DNA from 3 places in the Rhodococcus triatomae genome. Region 1 is predicted to be linked to each of the others. Evidence: riboswitches for the same ligand, from Rfam matches in the RefSeq annotation. Region 1 holds a riboswitch; each other region holds the start of a gene.
The links. Region 1 has a riboswitch for thiamine pyrophosphate ahead of thiD (bifunctional hydroxymethylpyrimidine kinase/phosphomethylpyrimidine kinase). Riboswitches for the same ligand answer to the same signal wherever they lie in the genome.

Region 1 (3,267 bases):
GAGATCCGAGGTGAGGAATCGCTGGACCGCGGTCTGGACGGCCTCGTCGGCGGAGCCGATCCGTACCAGTCCGACGGCCTCGACATTGACCGGGACGCCGTCGTTGGAGAGGGCGTTCTTGAGGTTGATGCTCACGTTGAACGGCTCGAGCGACATGATGTCGACGCGTTCGATACCGGGGATCTTGAACCGGGCACCACCGCGCACCACCTTGGGTTTGCCGCGACCGGTGAACACGGCCACCTCGTTGGGTGGGACCTTGATGTAGTTCTTCACGTAGATCGCCGGCAGCGCCACGAAGACGACAATGGCGATCACGACCGCGATGAGTACGGCCATCATCTGGAGAGTTCTCCCTCAGTTGGCGTCGTCGATTGCGACGACGTGGAGATACTGATCGTCCACATCGGCGATGTAGACGGTGGTGGCGGGTGTGAGTGCAACCGGTTCGTCACTGACGGCCCGGCCCAGCACCCGGTTTCCTTCGGGATCGACGAACGACACCTCGCCCCAGCCACCCGGCTCGACGGCGAGGGTCACGGTACCGATCGACCCGATGTAGGAGGTACGACCGATGTGCGAGTTCGCCTGCTGCCGAAGTAGATACGGCAACAAGAGCCCGCGGGTGCCGACGACGAGAACGATCGCCAGCCCGACGGCCAGCAGCGTGGCGGCAACCGTTCCCAGTCCGGCCCAGGTTCCGGCGACGCCGCCGGCACCGAAGCCGAAGAGCCCGGTCGCGACGACCGTGAGACTCAGGAAGGGGAGGCCGTCGACGTCGGCACCGAGATCCGCCAGCTCACCGACGAGGAACGCCCCGAGCAGGGCGACCATGCCGACTACCAGACAGATGACGAACGCGATATCCATGCAGCCCCCACACGATCACCCCGGCCCCACGCCGGGGTTCCTGGGGAACCTTAGCACCGTCCGCGTCGGACCGGACGTTTGCTGCACATTAACTATGCGAACTAGGCGCGCGTCATCCGTCGACGAGGTCGCCGTACTCCGGACGGAGCGACAGGAAGCGCTGCACGTACGTACACACGGGCCGGATCAGGAGGCCACGGTCACGGATGTCGTCGAGGGCCTGCGCGACGAGCACGGCGGCGAATCCACGGCCGCCGAACTCCTCCTTGACGACGGTGTGCATCAGCGCGAGGACGGTGCCCGGTGCCGCGACAGCTCCGGGCATGGCGGCCTCGTCGCGGTAGCCGAGGATGCCCACGAGTTCGCCGCCGAGCCACAGGTCGAACCGATCATGGTCGGGATCGTTGCGCACGGACAGCTCCGCGGTCGGGGCGGCACCGACCGGCCGTTCATCGACTCGTGTGTGATCCGAATCACTCATGTCACCAGTATCCACGAATCCTCGGGATGCGAAAGGGAATGGAAGATGCCCTGCGCTACGCCGCCGTGGACACGTCACCGAACTCGGCGTGCTCGGCGAGGTAGCGCCGGACATGGGTGCACACCGGTCGCACCAGCCAGCGGTAGCTGCGTGCCCGCTCGAGCGCCGCCGCCACGAGGACCGGCTCGAATCCCAGGCCGCAGTACTCGTCCGCGACGATCGTGTGCAGGAACGAGACGGTGACCCGGTCCCAGTCCGGGACCACCCCCTCCTCGGATTCGATGTCCTCGTTCTCGAAGTAGCCGAGGATCCCCACGAGCTCGCCACCTCGCCACCATTCGAATCGATCGTGGTCGGCGTTGTCGGTCACCTCTGCGAATGCGGTACCTGTCACTGGAGCCTCCCGAACGGGGTGCGGGCCCGGCCACGTCGTCGAACCCGATTCACGGCACCTCCCCTGTCTACCCGGCGCACGTGTCACGCGTCGTTCGCTCAGATCACCGTGAAGAAAACTTCCGCTACTGTTCACAGAACCGAACGATGCAGAACCACACACGGGTGCTCGCACCAGCGGGCTGAGAGGACGGCTGGGGCCGTCGACCGTAGAACCTGTCCGGGTAATGCCGGCGTAGGGAGAGAGTTGATGGACACCGCCGCACCCCGATCCGACCGGCCGTCGCCGGTAGGGTCCGAATCCGTGACCCTGCTTCCCCTGGCCCCCTCCGGGCAGACTCCCGTACGCGCACTCACCATTGCCGGCACCGACTCCGGCGGCGGCGCCGGGATCCAGGCCGACAGCCGGACGATGGCGATGTGCGGCGTCCACGCCTGTGTGGCGGTCGCGGCCGTCACCGTGCAGAACTCGGTCGGTGTCAGCGGATTCCACGAGATCCCGCCGCAGATCGTCGCCGACCAGGTGCGATCCGTCGTCGGCGACATCGGCGTCACGGCCGCCAAGACCGGCATGCTCGCCTCCACCGCGATCATCGAGGCCGTCGCGGCGGTGTGCACCGAGGTGGGGATCGGGCGCGATCAGCCCGTGCCGCTCGTCGTCGACCCGGTGTGTGCGTCCATGCACGGCGATCCGCTCCTGCACGAGGAAGCGCTCGACGCGGTGCGGAACACGCTCATTCCCGTCGCCACCGTCGTCACCCCGAACCTGGACGAGGTTCGGCTGATCACCGGCATCGACGTCGTCGACGACGCCACCGCCCGCCGGGCGGCCGAATCCCTCCACGCGCTGGGTGCACGGTGGTCCGTGGTCAAGGGCGGCCACCTGCGTTCGTCCTCGGTGAGTACCGACCTGCTCTTCGACGGGGACCGGTTCCTCGAGTTCACCGCCCCACGGATCGACACGGGCAACGACCACGGTGGCGGCGACACCCTGGCCGCAGCCGTCGCGTGTGCTCTGGCACACGGGTACTCGGTGCCGGACGCGTTCGAGTTCGCCAAGGAGTGGGTGACCCGCTGCCTCGAAGCGGCGTACGACCTCGGGGCCGGTCACGGCCCGGTGTCGCCGCTGTGGCGGCTCCGGGTGAGCTGACCGACGAATCGATCAGGCGCGACGCACGCGCCAGATCCCCAGCTCCGGGGGGACCCCGTTGGGAGGTGACCCGAACAGGGGTCTGCGCCACGGGCGGGCGACCAGACCGAGTCGCTCGAGGGTTCCCTCGTACAGGCCGTCGAGCGCGGACGCCGACGCGACGACGTTACCGTCGGCGCCGAGTTCCATCATCCGTGCCGCGATGGTGACGTCGACGCCGATCCAGTCGGCACCGACCTTGCGCGGCACCCCGGTGTGTATGCCGACCCGCATCCTCGGGCAGTAACCGTCCACCTCGACGTCGGCGAGTGCGTCGCGGGCCTCGAAGACCGCCTCGAGCGCGCGATCGGGGCTCGGGAACACTGCCATGACC
Region 2 (3,267 bases), 1.8 Mb from region 1:
GTTGCGCGGTCTGCCGATGTGGATCTCCGCGGGCAGCGGTCTGCCGGGCCCGCACAACCAGCCGGTCACCCCGATCGACTACTTCAACACCGCCACCGGAATGGGCTTGGAAGCGTTGTCGCTGGCCAACACCCGCTCGTTCGAGGTCCAGCTCGCGATCATGGGTATCGGCGCCCACTACGACTACCCGCCGGTGGGCACGCACAGCTGGCCGTACTGGCAGGACCAGCTGTGGAGGATGTTGCCGATGCTGAAGGCCTCGATCGGCGCCTGAGCCCTGCCGCATCCGGGAAGACGTCCGTACGCTGGGGCGCATGACCCAGTGGACAGCCGCGGACATCGACGATCAGCAGGGCCGGACCTTCGTGGTCACCGGCGCCAACAGTGGGCTCGGCGAGGTCGCCGCCCGCGCTCTCGGGAAGGCGGGCGCGCACGTCGTGCTCGCCTGCCGGGACACCGAGAAGGGGGAGAGGGTCGCGCGCTCGATCGGTGACAACGCGGAGGTCCGCAAGCTCGACCTCGCGGACCTGGCGTCGATCCGGGAGTTCGCCGACGGAATCGACGAGGTCGACGTGCTGGTGAACAACGCCGGCGTGATGGCGCTGCCGCTGCGGCGCACGGTCGACGGTTTCGAGATGCAGATCGGCACCAACCATCTCGGCCATTTCGCGCTCACCGGCCACCTGATCGACAAGGTGACCGATCGGGTCGTGACGATGTCGAGTGGACTGCATCAGATCGGCAGCGTCGATCTCGACGACCTCAACTGGACTCGCCGGCGGTACTCGCGGTGGGCCGCCTACGGGCAGTCCAAGCTCGCCAATCTGCTCTTCGCCTACGAGTTGCAGCGTCGTCTGACCGCCTCGGGTTCCTCGGTGAAGTCGGTGGCCTCGCACCCCGGGTACGCCTCGACCAACCTCCAGGCGCACACCGAGTCGATCCAGGACCGGGTGATGGCACTCGGCAACCGTTTCCTGGCCCAGTCCGCCGAGATGGGTGCGCTGCCGTTGCTGTATGCGGCGACGGTGCCGAGCGTCGCGGGCGGTACCTATCTCGGACCGGATGGATTCATGGAGCAACGCGGCTACCCGCACGTCGTCTCCTCCAACAAGAAGTCGCACGACGTCGCGAAGGCCGCGGGGTTGTGGACGTTGTCGCAGCAGTTCACCGGGGTGGCGTTCCCCTTCGACTGAACGCGAACCGGTGCGCCTACACTGGGCGCCGAAAGTGACACGGGGTGCTGCCACCAGGCGGCTGAGAACACACCCGTCGAACCTGAACCGGGTAATTCCGGCGAAGGGATGTCGCGTGGTGCGGGCGATTTCCGGTAGCGGAGTTCGTGGGTGCCGATGTTCCTTCGCCCTTGTGAAAGAGGCGAGAGATGCGTATCGACGAACAAATCGTGCTGGTCACCGGTGGGGCCCGAGGCCTCGGCGCCGCGATCACCCGGGCCTTCGCCCGCGAGGGTGCCCGGGTGGTGGTGAACTGGTATCGCAGTGAGGACGCGGCGGCACGGTTGGTCGCGGAGATCGGTACCGACCGCGTCGTCGCGGTGCAGGGGGACGTGACGGACGCCGAGTCGGTGTCCGCACTGGTGGCCGCGGGGCAGGAGCGGTTCGGTGGCGCCGTCACCACCGTGGTCAACAACGCGCTGCCGGAGTTCTCGTTCAACGGTGATGCCAGGGAGAAGGCCGACAGCATCGGGTGGAACGCGTTCGAGGCGCAACTGCGCGGCAGCGTCCAGGGCATGCTCCACACGACGCAGGCGGCGCTGCCGGGCATGCGGTCCGCCGGCTTCGGGCGGATCGTCAACGTCGGTACCAATCTGTTCCAGAATCCCGTCGTGCCGTACCACGACTACACGGCCGCGAAGGCGGCGGCGCTGTCGTTGACCCGCACGCTCTCGAGCGAACTCGGGCCGGACGGGATCACCGTCAACATGGTCTCCGGGGGGCTGCTGCGCACGACCGATGCCAGCGCCGCCACGCCGGAGGAGGTGTTCGACCTCATCGCGACGAGCACCCCGCTGCGCAGTGTCACCACACCCGACGAGTTCGCGGACGCGGTGCTGTTCTTCGCCGCGCCGTGGTCGCGCGCGGTGACCGGCCAGAACCTGGTCGTCGACGGCGGCCTGGTGAAGGACTGAGATGCGGCAGTTGCACTTCAACGCGTTCCTGTGGGGATGCGGGCACCACGGGGCAGCGTGGCGGCACCCGGACTCGCCGGCCGAACGACTCGGCGACATCGGCTACTACGAGGAACTGGCCCGGACCGCGGAGCGGGGCCTGCTCGACGCGGTGTTCTTCGCGGACGGCCACGCGGTGCGCGATCCTGCCGCCGGTGCCTGGTGGTTTCTCGAACCGTTGACCGCGCTGTCGGCGATGGCCCGCGCGACCGAGCGGGTCGGGCTGGTCACCACCGTCTCGACGACGTTCTCCCAACCCTTCCCGGCCGCGCGGATGCTGGCCTCGCTCGATCACATCAGCGGCGGCAGGATCGGGTGGAACGTCGTGACGTCGATGTTCGATGCGGAGGCCCGCAACTACGGCCTCGAGTCCATGCCTGCCCACGAGGATCGCTACGCACGGGCCGGAGAGTTCGTCGATGTCGCTCTGGCCCTGTGGGATTCGTGGGGAGAACAGGCACTCGAGTTCGATCGGAACGGACGGTTCGCGGATCCGGACCAGGTGCGGTCGATCGATCACCGGGGCGCGCACTTCCGGGTCGACGGGCCCCTCACCGTCCCGCGCTCACCGCAGGGGCGGCCGGTGCTGTTCCAGGCAGGGGCGTCGGGTCCGGGACGGGATCTCGCCGCACGCTGCGCCGAGGGCATCTATTCGGTGGCCTACGACAAGGATTCGGCAATCGGGTACCGCCGCGACGTGAGGCGACGGGTGCGCGACGCCGGGCGTGATCCGGATGCGGTGACGGTGATGCCTGGCCTGGTGACGTACGTGGGTTCGACGGTCGAGGAGGCGCGGGCGAAGAAGGCCGAACTCGACGCGTTGCTGCCGACGGCCCAGTCGCTGGATCAGCTGTCGCTGTTCGTGCAGCAGGATGCACATGCGTGGGATCTCGATGCCCCGGTTCCTCCACTCCCGCCGCTGTCGGAGTTCACCGGTCCCCAGGGCAGGTACCAGACGATCCTCACGATCGTCGAGAAGGACCGCCCGACGGTGCGGGAGCTGTTGGGAACGCTCGCGGCCGGTGGCGGCCACGCCACCATGATCGGGACGCCCGAGTCGATCGCCGACGAGATCGAGGACT
Region 3 (3,267 bases), 2.3 Mb from region 1:
GCCGACTTGCGCCCGCCCAACCAGAACGTGGGGTCGACGTCGAGAGTGCCGAAGTTGCCGAAGACGTACGGCAGCTCCGTCGCGTGCCCGGCACCGATCCGGGCCGCACGCAGCACCGGCGTCGCGTGGTCGAAGCGATACATCCAGGTCGGTGAGTGGCGGCTGTGCGCGTCGGCCACCCACAGCGCCGGCATCCGGAACGCCGCATCCCGCGACACCGCGAGCGCACCGCTCGACTTCTCCCGGTCCGGGTATGCGGCGATGATCTCGGCCAGGCGCTCGTGCGGGAGTTCCGGATGATCGGCGGCGAGCGCCTCGAGCATCGCCTGCACCGAATCGCTCGTCACCGGAAGCAGCGGTGACTTCATGAACTTGAAGATCGACGCCTCGTCCTTGTTCGTCCCGATGATCAGCGGAATCCGGTGCGAATACCCCTTCTGGAAAGCCGCGACCGGATACCGCGGGAGGAACTCACGATCGACGACGGGAGCCATGGCCAGCGTGCCGGGGATGCGGGTGGGCACCTCGTCGACCAGCGTGTCGCTGGCGGCGACGATCTCCTCCACCGGCAGCTCACGGACCGTCGCGATCTCGTCGGGAGTCAAGTGCAGGATGTCCAGGAACCGGCCGGCCACGGTCGCTGCCCGCTCCGCGCCGTACACCGAGGTGGCGGGCGGGCTCTGGGCGATCGCCCGGTGGAAGAGCCCGGCCGCCGACGGGCAGGTCATCAACGTGGTGATCGATCCCGCACCGGACGATTCTCCGAACAGGGTCACCGCGTCCGGATCTCCACCGAAGGCAGCGATGTTCTCGCGCACCCACTCGAGCGCCGCCACCTGATCGCGCAAGCCACAGTTGGCGTCGAACGTGCGCTCCTCGGTCGAGAAGGACGAGAGGTCGAGGAAGCCGAGCGCACCGACGCGATAGTTCATCGTCACGAGCACGACGTCACCGGTCTCGACGAGATGGCGCCCGTCGTAGATCGCCTGCGCCGACGAGCCGAGGCAGTACGCACCGCCGTGAATCCACACCATCACCGGCTCGAGTCCACCCGCCGCGGAAGGGGGCGCCCACACGTTCAGGGACAGGCAGTCCTCGTCCGTCTGCAGTTCGGGATCGATGGGGACCCCGGAGTTGTGCCCCTGCGGAGCGATGGGCCCGAAGGCGCCGCACTCACGCACCCCGTCCCACGGCTCCCGTGGCTGCGGTGCCCGGAACCGCCGGGGGCCCACCGGCGGCGCGGCGTACGGAATGCCCTTCCAAGCATAGGTGTCGCCGTCGACTCGGCCACGCACCGCACCCCGTGTCGTGTGCACCACGAGGGACACCGTTTCCGTCGTCTCTCCCACGTCCGGCCTCCTCACGCAGCGAGCCTGTCGCCAACGTACCAACCCGGCGGTGTTATCGTCGGCGTGTTCTGACACGGGGTGCTCCGCACGGGCGGGGCTGAGATCACACCCGGGAACCTGCTCAGGTAATGCTGACGAAGGGATGTCAAGGCGATGACTGCGCCGACTGGTGCCGCCGTGGCCGGAGGATCCTCCTCCGGTGCGGGGCACATCGACAACACCGAACGATTCACCGACCACCTGTGGCGGGAGACCGCCGCTCTCCGTGCGTCGATCGACGACATGGAGTTCCTGCGCCGACTGGGCGACGGCACGCTGCCGCTCGACGTCTTCCGCACCTACATGGAGCAGGATCTGCTCTACCTGACCGGCTATGCGAAGGCCCTGGCACTGGTCGCCGCCACATCTCCCGATCCTGTCGCGTCCGGGTTCTGGGCCGGGGCCGCAGCGAGCGCGACCTCGGTGGAGGCCTCGCTGCACCAGGATCTGCTCGGGAGCGACGCGCTCCCGCCCGCCGCAACGGAGCCGGAGCATTCTCGGGCCTGCCTCGGGTACGTCTCGTACCTGATCGCCACGGCCGCCACCGAGTCGTACGCCGTCGCGGCCGCCGCGGTGCTGCCGTGCTTCTGGATCTACGCCGACGTCGGCCGTCGGCTCGCGGCCGAGGCGGAGCAGGTACTCGCCCGCGACCCGCGACACCCCTACGCGCGCTGGGTGACGACCTACGACGACCCCGCGTTCCACGACGCGGTCTCGACCGCCAGGTCGCTGGTGGACGACGCCGCCGCAGTTGCCACCGACGCCGAGAGAGCCGCGATGACCGCGGCGTTCACGACGGCGAGTCGGTACGAGTTCCTCTTCTGGGACACCGCCCTGCACCCGCAGCCGTGGCCGGCATGAGCGGGGCAGGCGCCGTCACGGCGCGACACCGGCGGCGTCTCGTGGCGTTGATCGCACTCGTCTCGGCGGCACTGACCGCCGTCACCGGTTGCGCCGCGTCCGGCTCGGAAAACACCGTCCGCTTCGCCCTGGACTGGACCCCGAACACGAACCACACCGGCCTCTACGTGGCCATCGCCGAGGGCTACTTCGCGGATGCCGGGATCGACGTGGAGATCCTGCCGTACAACGACACCGCCCCGGACACGCTCGTCGATTCCGGCAACGCCGAATTCGGCGTCAGCTTCCACGGATCGTCGACCTTCGCCAAGGCGGCAGGGGCGAACACCGTCTCCGTGCTCGCGCCGCTGCAGCGGTGGGCGACGGCGATCGGGGTACGCGCCGACTCGGACGTCACGCGGCCGAGCGAACTCGACGGCACGACGTACGCCGGATTCGGGAATCCGGACGGCGAAGCGGTGCTCCGCCAGGTGATCCGCAACGACGGTGGTGCCGGCGAGTTCGAGACGGTGACCCTGGGTACCTCCGCGTACGAGGCGGTGTACTCCGGAACGGCCGACTTCACCGTGTCGTTCTTCGCCTGGGAGGGAATCGAAGCCGAGCATCGAGGCACCCCGATGCGCTACTTCGAGTACACCGACTACGGGTTCCCCGAATCCTATGCGATTCTGATCGACGCGAACCGCGACTGGCTGGACGAGAACCCCGACCGGGCAAGGTCTTTCGTCCAGGCACTACAACGTGGCTACGAGTACGCGGCGGACCACCCGGACGAGGCGGCGCAGATCCTCGTCGATTCCGCGCCCGGCGCGTTCCCCGACGAGGAACTCGTCCGGGAGAGTCAGCGGATGCTCGCCGAGAGGTACATGCGAGACGCGAACGGCGCGGTGGGCGGTCAGACGCTGGAGCAGTGGCGCGGCTTCTCGAAGTTCCTCTACGACTCCGGCCTGCTGACCGGCCCGGACGGCAACGCGCTGACCGAGGAACCGGATTGGTCGACGTACTTCACCGATGAGTA

Region 2: it holds a riboswitch for thiamine pyrophosphate, as region 1 does, so the genes downstream of both, G4H71_RS06310 (3-oxoacyl-ACP reductase) here and thiD (bifunctional hydroxymethylpyrimidine kinase/phosphomethylpyrimidine kinase) in region 1, are expected to answer to the same signal.
Region 3: it holds a riboswitch for thiamine pyrophosphate, as region 1 does, so the genes downstream of both, G4H71_RS02780 (TenA family protein) here and thiD (bifunctional hydroxymethylpyrimidine kinase/phosphomethylpyrimidine kinase) in region 1, are expected to answer to the same signal.

What each region holds. Positions count from the first base shown of each region.
Region 1 is NZ_CP048814.1:3,109,280-3,112,546, reverse strand. It holds gene G4H71_RS14725 (flotillin family protein) at 1-342, opposite strand, end outside; gene G4H71_RS14720 (NfeD family protein) at 358-870, opposite strand; gene G4H71_RS14715 (GNAT family N-acetyltransferase) at 983-1,351, opposite strand; gene G4H71_RS14710 (GNAT family N-acetyltransferase) at 1,407-1,745, opposite strand; TPP riboswitch at 1,896-2,003, shown strand; gene thiD (bifunctional hydroxymethylpyrimidine kinase/phosphomethylpyrimidine kinase) at 2,049-2,894, shown strand; gene G4H71_RS14700 (adenylate/guanylate cyclase domain-containing protein) at 2,907-3,267, opposite strand, start outside.
Region 2 is NZ_CP048814.1:1,341,789-1,345,055, reverse strand. It holds gene G4H71_RS06320 (alpha/beta hydrolase) at 1-274, shown strand, start outside; gene G4H71_RS06315 (oxidoreductase) at 315-1,193, shown strand; TPP riboswitch at 1,224-1,319, shown strand; gene G4H71_RS06310 (3-oxoacyl-ACP reductase) at 1,382-2,146, shown strand; gene G4H71_RS06305 (LLM class flavin-dependent oxidoreductase) at 2,148-3,267, shown strand, end outside.
Region 3 is NZ_CP048814.1:594,352-597,618, forward strand. It holds gene G4H71_RS02775 (carboxylesterase/lipase family protein) at 1-1,349, opposite strand, end outside; TPP riboswitch at 1,414-1,509, shown strand; gene G4H71_RS02780 (TenA family protein) at 1,503-2,249, shown strand; gene G4H71_RS02785 (ABC transporter substrate-binding protein) at 2,246-3,267, shown strand, end outside; gene G4H71_RS02790 (ABC transporter permease) at 3,261-3,267, shown strand, end outside.